DNA from 3 places in the Pectobacterium punjabense genome. Region 3 is predicted to be linked to each of the others. Evidence: predicted binding sites of a transcription regulator. Region 3 holds the regulator's gene; each other region holds the start of a gene.
The links. Region 3 encodes Fur, which represses iron uptake genes when iron is present. Its sites were predicted from a motif close to ATAATAATGAGAACNACTATCAA; they were not measured.
Positions count from the first base shown of each region.

Region 1: E2566_RS02820 (isochorismate synthase) is a predicted target of Fur. The motif match lies at 1,427-1,449, and genes of this name have one in related genera.
Region 2: E2566_RS21065 (siderophore-interacting protein) is a predicted target of Fur. The motif match lies at 2,260-2,282, and genes of this name have one in related genera.

Region 1 is NZ_CP038498.1:608,987-613,279, forward strand. Features, by position in the region: gene E2566_RS02815 (MFS transporter) at 91-1,353, opposite strand; gene E2566_RS02820 (isochorismate synthase) at 1,685-2,881, shown strand; gene E2566_RS02825 ((2,3-dihydroxybenzoyl)adenylate synthase) at 2,878-4,293, shown strand, end outside.
Region 2 is NZ_CP038498.1:4,652,270-4,656,562, forward strand. Features, by position in the region: gene E2566_RS21055 (CbrC family protein) at 1-285, opposite strand, end outside; gene dsbG (thiol:disulfide interchange protein DsbG) at 486-1,241, shown strand; gene E2566_RS21065 (siderophore-interacting protein) at 1,276-2,181, opposite strand; gene E2566_RS21070 (RhiA) at 2,664-3,266, shown strand; gene E2566_RS21075 (hypothetical protein) at 3,335-3,694, shown strand; gene E2566_RS21080 (Mor transcription activator family protein) at 3,764-4,153, opposite strand.
Region 3 is NZ_CP038498.1:1,484,358-1,488,650, reverse strand. Features, by position in the region: gene fldA (flavodoxin FldA) at 586-1,113, shown strand; gene fur (ferric iron uptake transcriptional regulator) at 1,443-1,892, shown strand; gene glnS (glutamine--tRNA ligase) at 1,956-3,614, opposite strand; gene nagE (N-acetylglucosamine-specific PTS transporter subunit IIBC) at 3,782-4,293, opposite strand, start outside.

The DNA.
Region 1 (4,293 bases), 880 kb from region 3:
ACCCCATCAAATAGTAGAAAAAAACATCCCCGTAAGTAACTCACAGTGTTGTGAGTATTGCCGACCCACTCGTTGCGTGAGTCGATCGGTTTATTGCCCAGTCACCTGTGCTGACTGGCGTGCTGCCGTTCTCCGGCCGCGTTCAGCCAATTGCGGAATCAAGCGCATGGTCAGCAGCATGGCGACCAGCGCAAATACGGTGCTGGCCACGGCAAGCTGTGAGAACCCGTCAATTTTCCCCTCGGCGGAGGTGCTCAGATAAGCGGCTGAGGCAACGCTAGCAAGCCCTGATGCAATGTTGGCCGCTGTTCCCTGATAGGACATAAACGCGGCGCGCTGATGCGGTAGCGGAATACCTGCGGTAATCGCCAGCGTGCTACTAGAACGAGCCGCACTCAGCGCCATGAACAAGGGGAACATCAGATACAGAGAGAGCGATAAGGGCAACGCAAAGCCACAGAGAATGACAACCGCCAGCAGCAGTGTCGTTACTATGATTGTCTGGCTGGCATACCCACGATCCAACAGGTTGCCACACAGCTGCATGGTCACCATGCTTGCCAGCCCGCCACAGAGATAGAGCAGGGAAATATCATCCCGAGGGAAAGCGAGGTTGAACTGAAAATAGTTGGAGAAATGGGGGATCAGCAGGAAATGTCCGAACATTTGTAGCGAAATCACCGTCAGCCCCAATAGGAAAATGGGCGATGCCAGCAGGTCTTTTAATACCGAAGCGGGCGCTGTCGTGGGTGACGAACCTTGCTGAACCCGGTGCATCGGCGGCATTGAAGGAAAAAACCACAGCACTAACAGCGCCAGTAGCAGGCCGCCCAGGCCGAAGGTATAAAACGGTGCTTGCCAGTTAATTCGGTGGGCCAACTCCAGTGACAGCGGCATGATGACAATGGCTGCGAGTGAGAAGCTCATTCCGACGTAGGCCAACTGCTTTCCGCGTTCGTTGGTTGGCACGATATCAACAACCGCCGCCATCAAGACGCCCGATGCCGGGCCAGCAACACAGCCCGCCAAAATAAACAGCAGCAAAAGATGGGTTTGACTGGTGGCAAACATGCAGGCTGCCGTCAGACCAAAGCGCAACGTCAGTAGAACAAGTAGGGCGTGTTTACGGTTAAATCTATCCAGATAAGGCGCGGCGAGGAAGCCGACGATGGCTGAGGCAAACGTTGCGCCGCCGCTAATATAGCCGATGTTTTTGGCATCCATGGAGAGTGCGCTGATGAAGTCGGGGCCTAGCGGCATCACCATCATTAGGCTACCGAGAGAAAGCATATTGATTAGCAACGCCAGATGCACAACAGATCGGGTGTGCTGGCGGTACATGCTTTCATCCATGACAGGCTCACATTTAGACACAGTTAGTAAAATATTGGCGCAGTCTAGCGCAGCTTAATTCCGCTGACAATGAATGATAACTATTTTCATTATCATCTGTGATGTGGGTTTTATAATCAATACATTCCTATTGCTAATCATTAACGGTTATGAAAGATGAACAATAAAATTGATTAACATCAATATAACCCGCAGTTTTTGGGAGGAAATAACCATTTTGAGGAAGGATTGACCGAACACGTTACTTCAGTGTAATTTAACTTCGCTTAATATAAATGATAATGATTTTAATAATCATTGGTATTTAATTTGCGAGCGCAGGAGCTGTCTTGTGGATACACTGATTACAGAAACTGAAACATTTAGCGGGCTAACTTATTCAGAACAGACCGCTTTTTTATATGCATCGGAACACCGAAGCCTTTCTACTTCCGGCTTATTTGAACGTATTTCGTCCCCTGTTTGTACTCCGGGCTCGCACGATGACAGGCTTAGCTCAGCAATCGCGCAGGCGTTTCAGCGCGCGCGTCAAGCAGGGCAGTCGCTGCCTATTGTTGTAGGGGCAATCCCCTTTGATACCACACAACCTTCTTGTCTCTATGTGCCTGATAGTTACACCGTTACGACGAAATCGGAACTCGTTAGCCGCGCCCGTAAATACACGACTGCGGCACCTAAAGCATCAACGCTAAACAGTGTTCCTGATGAATCTCAGTTCAAATCCATTGTGGCAGAGGCCGTTGAGCGCTTCCGACGCGGTGAACTAAGCAAAGCGGTGCTGTCGCGCATTCTGGACATTGAGCTGACGGAACCCGTTAAGGCTCAGACGATCCTCAACAACCTGATGGTACAGAATGCGGGTGGCTATCACTTCTCGCTGCCGCTGCCGGACGGTTCGGTATTACTGGGTGCCAGCCCGGAACTGCTGCTGCGTAAGCAGGGGAGTGTGATTGTCTCTAATCCGCTGGCGGGCTCGGCACGACGGATGAGCGATGAACATCTGGACTACCTGAACAGCCAGCGTTTACTGAATTCTGGCAAAGATAAGCACGAGCATAAGCTGGTGGTGGACGACATTCGCCAACGCCTGATGCCGCTGTGCGTGTCGTTAACTATTCCATCGGTCCCCTCGCTGATGAACACCGCTTCAATGTGGCATTTGTCCACGGCGATTAGAGGCGAACTGGTGAACCCTGAGATGACAGCGCTTCAGGTCGCCTGTCAGCTACACCCCACCCCCGCACTCTGCGGTTTCCCCACGCAGGAAGCGCGCCAGCTGATCGCAGAATTGGAACCGCATGACCGTGGCGTATTCAGCGGCATTGTCGGCTGGTGTGATGCCAACGGTGATGGCGAATGGGCGATCGCGATTCGCTGCGGCACCATCAAACACAATAAAGTCTGCCTGTTTGCTGGCGCGGGCATTGTTGAGGCATCCGTCCCCGAGGATGAATGGGCTGAAACCGCTGCCAAATTAAACACGATGCTGAATGCATTTGGGCTTAACTCAGGTGTGGATGGACTATGAGCATTGAATTTACGCCCTGGCCAGAGGCGCTGGCACAGCGCTACCGTGAGAAAGGCTATTGGGTCGGCTTGCCGTTAACGGACGCCTGGGAGCGCCACTTGGCGACGCAGCCGGATGCCGTTGCGGTCGTGTGCGGTGAGCGTCAGTGGAGCTATCGGGAACTGGACCAACAGTCTTCCGCGCTGGCATCTCGCTTGACGGAACATGGCTTGCGCAGTGGCGATACCGCGCTGGTGCAACTGCCAAACGTAGCCGAATTTTACCTGACCTTTTTTGCATTGCTGAAAATGGGGGTCGCGCCAGTTAACGCGCTGTTCAGTCATAACAAGCTGGAGCTGCTGTCGTATGCCACGCAGATCGAACCACGCTTATTGATTGCATCAGCAGAGCATCCGCTGTTTGGCAACGGTGAGTTTCTGGATCGGCTACAGACGCAGGTTCCTCGCCTGCAAACGGTGGTGATGCTCGGCGACAGCCCGCTAGGGCACAGTCTGACTGACTGGCTGCAACCGAATGCTTCGGCCAGTCAGTATCAGCCTTCCGCGTCGGCGCAGGTCGCCTTCTTCCAGCTTTCTGGCGGCAGTACCGGTACGCCGAAGCTGATTCCTCGCACCCATGACGATTACTACTACAGCGTGCGTCGTAGCGTAGAAATTTGCGAGCTGACGCCACAAACCCGCTACCTGTGTGCGTTGCCCGCACCGCATAACTTCCCGTTAAGTTCGCCCGGTTCGCTCGGCGTATTTTACGCTGGTGGACGCGTCGTGCTGGCGTCCGATCCGGGAGCGATGACCTGTTTCCCGTTAATTGAGCGCCATCAGATCGATATTACGTCGCTGGTGCCGCCCGCTGCCGCGCTGTGGGTTCAGGCGGCAGAGCAGTTTGGTGCGGCGTTGCGTAGCCTGAAGGTTTTGCAGGTGGGGGGCGCGAAGTTAAGTGAAGCCGTTGCCCGGCGCATCCCGGCAGTCTTGGGCTGCCAGCTGCAGCAGGTGCTGGGGATGGCGGAAGGGCTGGTGAATTACACCCGACTGGATGATAGCGATGAACATATCTTCACCACGCAAGGCTACCCGATGAGCCCGGACGATGAGGTGAAAGTGCTGGATATTGATGGTAATCCGGTGCCGAGAGGCGAGGCAGGGCTGTTGGCGACGAGAGGTCCGTACACCTTCCGTGGCTATTACCGCAGCCCGGAACACAATGCCCGAGCTTTCGACGGAGAAGGTTTCTATCACTCGGGTGATGTGGTGCAAATGACCGAAGAGGGCTATTTGCGCGTGGTCGGGCGGGAGAAAGATCAGATCAACCGCGGTGGAGAAAAGATTGCCGCCGAAGAAATCGAAAACCTGCTGCTCAAGCATGACGGCATTCTCCATGCCGCGCTGGTGTCCATGCCTGACCCGGTTATGGGC
Region 2 (4,293 bases), 1.6 Mb from region 3:
CGGCGTCCGCTCGCACACTTCATCAACGATCTCCCTCGCCACACCTGCGCAAAGCAGAGGGTGGCTGTCCGCAAAATGCATGTCGTAGCGTACCGCCGCGCTGCCATCTGCAATACACCAGGGGCAAAATGTCTCTTCGGGCAAATCATGTGCGGTATAGCATGAAGCGGTATAAACATAGCCACGCGCCTGATTGCAGCATGGGCAGACATCATCAGCCGCTTTGATGCTCCCCGTCGATAACGGATTAGGGTGATAACGGAAATGGGGGAAAGGTGTATTCATGAAAGAAGCGCTCCACGCAGTAAGTAAGCCATCCTAATTAAGCCCTGCGTAATATACGCCAGAGAATGATCCTACCCAACCCATCTCTTCAACCAGACAAAATCTGTCTCTGATTCAGAAAGTGTAAATACACTCTCCCGATAGATGGCCTTGCGCTACGCTATCCAGCAGACCATGATTTACGATACAGGTGCAATACCATGATAAAACGCGTCTTCCTCACGCTCTCCTTATTGACGTTTTCCGCGTCTTCATTGGCGCAAGATGCCCTGCCGGACGCGGTGAAGAGCATAGAAAAACAGGGTATTACGATCATTAAGCCGTTCACTGCACCCGGCGGCATACAAGGTTGGCTGGGCAGCTATCAGGGTGTGGGAGTGACCATCTACTTAACTCCTGACGGTAAGCATGCCATTTCGGGCTATATGTATGATGAACACGGCAACAACCTCAGCGAAGCGCTGATTCAGCAGGAAGTGTATGCTCCTGCCGGTCGAGAGATGTGGCAGAAATTGCAGCAAGCACCATTTATCACTGAGGGTTCGCAGGATGCGCCACGTAAAATCATCGTCTTCGCCGACCCGTTCTGTCCGTACTGCAAACAGTTCTGGCAGCAGGCACAGTCGTGGGTAAAAGCAGGAAAAGTGCAACTGCAAACGCTGCTGGTTGGCGTCATCAAACCGGAGAGTGGACGTTATGCCGCGGCGATTCTTGCCGCCAGCGATCCGGCCAAAGCCTGGCATGAATATGAGCTATCGAATGGCAAAACGGTGCCACCGTTCCCCGAAAGCTCTTCACGCGACATCTGGAATAACATTCAGCTTAATCAGCGGCTAATGGATGAATTAGGCGCAAACGTCACACCGGCCATCTATTACCTGAATGATAAGAATGAACTACAGCAGGTGGTTGGGCTGCCAAATGAACAGCAGATGGCGGAGATGATGGGGAAATAACCTCAGGAGAGAATATCCCTCCTGAGGTTTTCTCTTAGCGATGCGACCAGTAAGCCATAAAGTTGATCGTTTCTTTATCGAGGTGGCGCTCGTCGAGCAGATAGCGGCGCAGCCGTTTGATGGCAGAAGACTCTCCCGCAGCCCATGCGTAAAAGGGACGGTGCGCCGTTGCCCGCTCCCACAGTAGCTCGTCTTCCGGCGTCTCTTGTGCGATTTCATCGCGGTTGGTACAGGCGCTGGCGGGAATTTTCACGTCCTGTTGCACCGCAGCCAGTAGGCGTTCACCCCATACTGTGCTATCGGTTTCCTCACGCGGTAACCAGTGAATCTGTGCAAACGGAAAATTGCCCGACGTCACGCAGTCGGCCGCTTTCGGCACTTCAAAAAAAGCCTGCACCGACGGCGGAGAAGGCTGAGTAGCCAATTGTTCAAGAATTCCCATTGCCGCTGGCAGCGCCGTTTCATCTGCAATCAGCAGCACCTGCTCAACGCCATCGTGCGGTGCCCATTCATAACCGCCGCTGTCGCCATCGGCCTCCGCGTTGGGCGCGACGATCTGTAGCGCATCGCCCGGCTTAGCGTGATTCGCCCAGCTTGAAGCTGGCCCGGTATCGCCGTGCAGCACAAAATCGATCGCCGCTTGCTGTGATTCATGGGAGACAGACCGCAGCGTATAGGTGCGTAAAATAGGGCGACGCTCACGCGGCAGTGCCAGATAATCCTGATACCACGTGTCGCTCACGGCCATCGGCGTCAGTTCCCCGCTTTCACTAGCGAGCAGCAGTTTGATGCGCTGATCCGGCGCGTCCAGTTTCATCTGGCGCACTTCAGGGCCGGTAAACACACAGCGAACAAGCGAGGGCGAGAGCAGCGTCTTGCTCTCTAAGCGTAAGTTGAACAGCCGATAGGCGGAAGACGTTGTACGGGTAGCTAAAGACATAGTGAGAAAACCGTATGTTTTGTAAGGAAAATCAGTTCACGGGATAAACCCCATTAACCGCAACTTACCATAAACAAAACACTAACGATAATCATTATCACTCTGCCATCCCAAAATACTGCAACACATACACATTATAGAAAAATAGGAAACCCAAGACAGGCAAAGTGTTGCTCCCTGTCGTGCCAATCTGACATCACCCTATAAATTCTTTTTTTGACTCTACGATGCACTGTGCCCAAGAAGGCGAAAGAATTAACATTAGGCTAAATTATTCACAATAAATATCTGTGCTATAAAATTGTTAATTTTCTCCCACTGGAATTACTGAGCCATCTAACTATATCAATAAATAATTACTTACAGACTCTAAAAACCATAATAATAATTAACAGGACTTACTTCCCTATTATTTTGAATATAGGCATATGGATAATAGTGCTTGAACCTAATATTGGGTTCCTAATAAAGAGGAATACACTATGTCTAATCAATACAGCGTTGAGTTTATCAACAAATCAAGTAATTCAGGCAATGTAGCAATCTTTCAAAAAGCACCGGACCAGAAGGCACGGAATATTTTCTCACTGGCATGGTTTAGCAAATTCGTGAATCCGAACGTGCATGAAACCTTCCGCTGGAACATTGATTACTCTTTCGTCTGGTCAGATACCGGGGAAGTTAAACCTGGTGTCATTTTTGAAGGGGGGGAAGAAATTCCTGCCGACCTTCAGTCAGCAAATACCATCACATTGGACTACAATGGAGGGTATCTCTTTGGCCCGACATCATTCACGGGTCAAGCGGGTTCACTCTATATTGATGAAAGCGGCAACGTTCCACTTAAGCAGGCTGCTGTCGGCATCGGAATGAGCAATGCAGGAACTTTCGTACAGGCGGCACAGCCAAATTTACATATTGAGTTTATCCCACACCCTTCTTACTGGATTGTATTCGGTAACTATGAAGAAGGTGAAATTCTGGATATTGAGCAAATCAGCGATGCCGTTGAATTAGTGTTCGAACCAAACATTTACAGCGTTGTCGCTACACTGCAACAAAACAATACCTGGACGGTTTCCTGATCCAGCAATCGGAAGGCAGGAGGGTTCCTGCCTTCCTCATCCCCTGTATTTTCTTTTGGAGAAATAATATGTCTGATATTTATATCATTGATCAAGGTGTACAAAGCGGTCCTTTCAACCAAATGCAGGCAGAAAATGAATTAGCAGGCTACCTTGAGAAAAATCGCCATGCCAACATGAAACAAGCAATGAATGATGTTACATCTGGAAGAGGAAAAGCGACAGGCAGCTACACCTATGATGGCCACACCGTGCTACATGCTTCTTCTGGTAATAGTCAAAAAAGCGTGAGTATCTTTTTCTACCATACCGAAACACATGATTACCTGATCGCAATGGGAGAACATATAACGCCAACAACCTACCGATTAACCGACTTTGGACAAAAATCTGGAGATTTCAAACTCGGTAAAACCATTTCACTTTAAAAAACAAACAAATAAAAAGCATCCACGTTATCTTGGATGCTTTTTATTTATCAATGCTATTCATAATCTTTATTTATACACAGTCTTCTTGATATTAGCCACTTGCCTTACTCCGAGGTTATATATTTTAGCAACTTCCGTACGCGACTTCCCCCTATCTAATAAATTGATTATTTCACGATTACGTAACTGCCTGTCAATATTTTTAGCGTGGGGAACATCGATACTTAAACCACCAAATTCCTGGCATAATCGTGCTACAGAATCCCCATTGATATCTGAGCAAAAACACTTCGGTGATTTAGGAATATATTTACATTGCCCACCAAATAATTTTGAAAAAATATAGGCATCCTCCAACCCCATGATATTAATTAATTCCTGAAATTGATCAGGTAATTTATTTATATCAAGTCCATAGAAAAAATCATTATGTGCCGCACTTTCTTTATAGCTCATAGAACCATTCCTTGTGTTGTTCCTGTAATTTCGATGACATCACATTTACAACGCTCAAACGATAGGGAAACAATTCATGCTATAGATTATTTTCAGATTTAAGACAAGCAACCTATCCATAGACTCCATTAGTAGGGGAA
Region 3 (4,293 bases):
GGTATGCAGCCAGGCTGGCAAAGCAATTTGGGCATCATTTTCATTTTATTCTTTAACATCAAAAAGCTAAAACCTTTCTCTTTAAGGTTGCATCGTTTCAGCTGTAAATGGTTATAATTCTTATCTTCTTCATTAGGAATTTTCCCGCAAAATGTTACACGCATTCAATTCGATAAAACATTATCTTTTGTATGCATTTTAATTTCCCTGAATAGGGATGTACCGTTCCGTGACTTTTATTTTTCACAAACAGAAGTCTGCTTTTAATTACAATTGAAACAAACCATAAAATAAAAATATCATTCATAAAAAATGAAACGGTGTTGCAAATAAATAACCTTTATAATACTAAGGCTGTGTAGACCTAATCTCAGAAGACATCATACTCACACAATTAAGGTGGGTATTTTAACGCCCATGGAGAGGGTTTTCCGTTTCTTTTATTGCCCTCAGCATTTCGCATGCTCTTGATTTACGCCTCCATACCGATACGAGTTTCTCCTGATGTGAGTGTCTGTTATTATTAACAGATAAGTGGGTGAAATATTACACCATACCATTAGGAATCAAGAGGTTATTCAATTCATGGCACTCATCGGAATATTCTTTGGCAGTGATACGGGCAACACGGAAAACATCGCCAAAACGATCCAACAGCAGTTAGGCACCAACGTTGCTGATGTTCATGACATCGCCAAAAGCAGCAAAGAGGACCTCGAAGGTTTCGATATTCTGCTGTTGGGTATTCCAACCTGGTATTACGGTGAAGCTCAGTGCGATTGGGATGACTTCTTCCCTTCGCTGGAAGAGGTTGATTTCACCGGAAAATTGGTTGCCTTGTTTGGCTGCGGCGATCAGGAAGACTATGCGGAATATTTCTGTGATGCCATGGGCACCATTCGTGACATCATTGAGCCTCGCGGCGCGACGATTGTCGGCCACTGGCCAACTGAAGGTTATTACTTTGAAGCCTCTAAAGGGCTCGCCGACGACAATCACTTCATTGGTTTGGCTATCGATGAAGACCGTCAGCCTGAGCTGACCAGCGAACGCGTAACGACGTGGGTGAAACAAATCAGTGATGAACTGAATCTAAAAGAGCTGGTTGGCTAAGCCATTTTGGCCCTGATAATTTCGATCAGGGCCAAAATAGTATCGATAGGTAAAACCTTTCATAATAATTGATACATTTTTTTAACTTCTATCAGTAAACCTGTACAATAATCCCATCGGTTTTATACGTGCTTCATCCTTTCTTCATTCATCAACAATGGACTGCGCTGTATATCAGTAGTATGAATGGGGACAATATTGTTAACATTCCCTTGTTTTCATTTTGTATGCGCGGTTCTATAATTGAGACGCAATTACATTTTTTGAGCCGACCGATGTCATAGGCTAGGCAGCCTCCATTGATAAGTAAGCAACAGGACTAAACCCGCATGACTGACAACAATACCGCATTAAAGAAGGCCGGCCTGAAAGTCACTCTTCCAAGACTGAAAATACTGGAAGTGCTACAGGACCCTGTCTGTCATCACGTCAGTGCGGAAGATTTATATAAGAGACTGATTGATATGGGTGAAGAGATTGGTCTTGCTACCGTCTATCGCGTACTCAACCAGTTTGATGATGCAGGCATCGTAACCCGTCATAACTTCGAAGGGGGTAAATCCGTCTTTGAACTGACGCAACAGCATCATCACGATCACCTAATTTGCCTCGACTGTGGCAAAGTCATTGAATTCCGCGATGAATCTATCGAAGCACGTCAGCGTGAGATCGCAGAAAGACACGGTATTAAACTGACCAACCACAGTTTGTATCTCTATGGGCATTGCAGTGAAGGGGATTGTCGAGAAGACGAAACTCTGCATGAGTCCACACGATAAATCGACCGCATCAAAAAATAAAACCGCCGAGGCGGTTTTATTTTTGTCTTCTACTTCGTGGCATTAGCCAACCCAAGTATCGCGCAGTCCGACCGTTCGGTTAAACACCAGATGTTCTGCACTGGAGTAAACACGATCGGCACAGAAGTAACCTTCGCGCTCAAACTGATACGCTTTCTCTACTTCCGCCTGTGCCAAGCTCGCCTCGACAAAACCTTGCGTCACTTTCAGTGAGTCTGGGTTAATCGTCGACAGGAAGTCATCCGCCGCGCCAGGGTTCGCCACACTGAACAGACGATCGTACAAGCGGAATTCCGCAGGGACGCCATGTGCAGCGGAGACCCAGTGGATGACGCCTTTCACTTTACGTCCATCAGCCGGATCTTTGCTCAGCGTTTCTGCATCGTAACTGCAATAGATCGTGGTGATAGTGCCCTGCTCGTCTTTTTCAATGCGATCGGCTTTGATCACATAGGCATTACGCAGACGCACTTCTTTACCCAGCACCAAACGTTTGTACTGCTTGTTGGCTTCTTCGCGGAAGTCAGCGCGATCGATGTAAACTTCGCGGCTGAATGCCACCTGACGTGAGCCCATTTCCGGCTTATTAGGATGATTTGGCATCGCAACAAACTCTTCGTGCTCAGCAGACAGATTCTCGATCACCACTTTGACCGGATCTAACACTGCCATTGCACGCGGAGCATTCTCATTCAGATCGTCACGGATGCAGGATTCAAGTGCAGCCATTTCCACGTTATTGTCCTGCTTCGTTACGCCGATGCGCACACAGAATTCACGGACGGAAGCCGCACTATAGCCACGACGACGCAGGCCTGAGATAGTCGGCATACGCGGATCATCCCAGCCTTCAACCACGTTTTCCACGACCAGTTGGTTCAGCTTACGCTTGGACATAATCGCGTATTCGAGATTGAGGCGGGAGAATTCGTACTGGCGTGGGTGACAAGGAATCGTGATGTTATCCAGTACCCAATCGTACAAACGGCGGTTATCCTGGAATTCCAGCGTACACAGCGAATGCGTGATTCCTTCCAATGCGTCGGAAATGCAGTGGGTGAAGTCATACATCGGGTAGATGCACCACTTATTGCCCGTCTGGTGGTGATCGGCGAACTTAATGCGATACAACACAGGATCGCGCATCACGATAAAGGATGATGCCATATCGATTTTTGCACGCAGACAAGCAGTACCTTCGGCAAACCCACCGTTGCGCATTTTTTCAAACAGCGCCAGGTTTTCCTGCACGGTACGGTCACGATAAGGGCTGTTTTTACCCGGTGCCGTCAACGTGCCACGATATTCACGAATCTGATCGGCCGTCAGCTCATCAACGTAAGCCAGTCCTTTACCGATCAGCTCAACCGCATAAGCGTGCAGTTGATCGAAATAATCAGAAGAATAACGAACGTTACCGCTCCATGAAAAACCCAGCCACTCGACGTCACGTTTGATCGACTCAACGTATTCGATATCTTCTTTTACCGGATTGGTGTCGTCAAAACGCAGGTTACATTGCCCCTGGTAGTCACGCGCGATCCCAAAATTCAGACAAATAGATTTGGCATGCCCAATATGCAGATAACCGTTCGGCTCTGGCGGGAAACGCGTCTGAATATGGTCATGCTTACCGGATGCCAGATCTTCATCAATAATCTGACGGATAAAGTTAGTCGGGCGGGCTTCAGCCTCACTCATTCTTCATTCCTCAATGCTAAAACGACGTATAACCGACAATGATCCAACAAGCTACGCTGGGAAACAACCGTTAATTATTCATAACGAAAAAAAGGGGTGAGATTGCTACCTCACCCCCCTTGAGTATCATCGACATGACACGGCGTTACACAAATACCGCCATGATATTACGACTTGGCATGCTCCACTTTCAACGCCGTTGCAATCGATTCAGCCTGCGTCCCCACAACAATCTGCACGCTTTGTTTATTCAGGCGAATAACGCCCGCCGCGCCAAGACGTTTCGCCAGTGCATCATCAACCAGAGAGGAATCAGCCACGTTCAAACGCAAACGAGTGATACAGGCATCGATGCCAATCAGATTGGCTTTGCCACCCAACGCCTGCAAATACCCCTGTGCCAATTCAGCCGTATCGTTTGACTTCTTGCCCGAAGACGCCTTAATCACGTCATATCCATCGGCCTCGCTACCGCTCACTGCCAGCTCACGTCCCGGCGTTAACAGATTGAAGCGCGTGATGGTAAAACGGAACACGACATAGTAAATGACGAAGAACACCAGCCCCTGTGCGAGCAGCATATACCACTGCGTTGCAAGCGGGTTGCGCGAAGACAGCACCATGTCCACCAAACCGGCGCTGAAACCAAAACCGGCAATCCAATGCATACTGGCTGCAA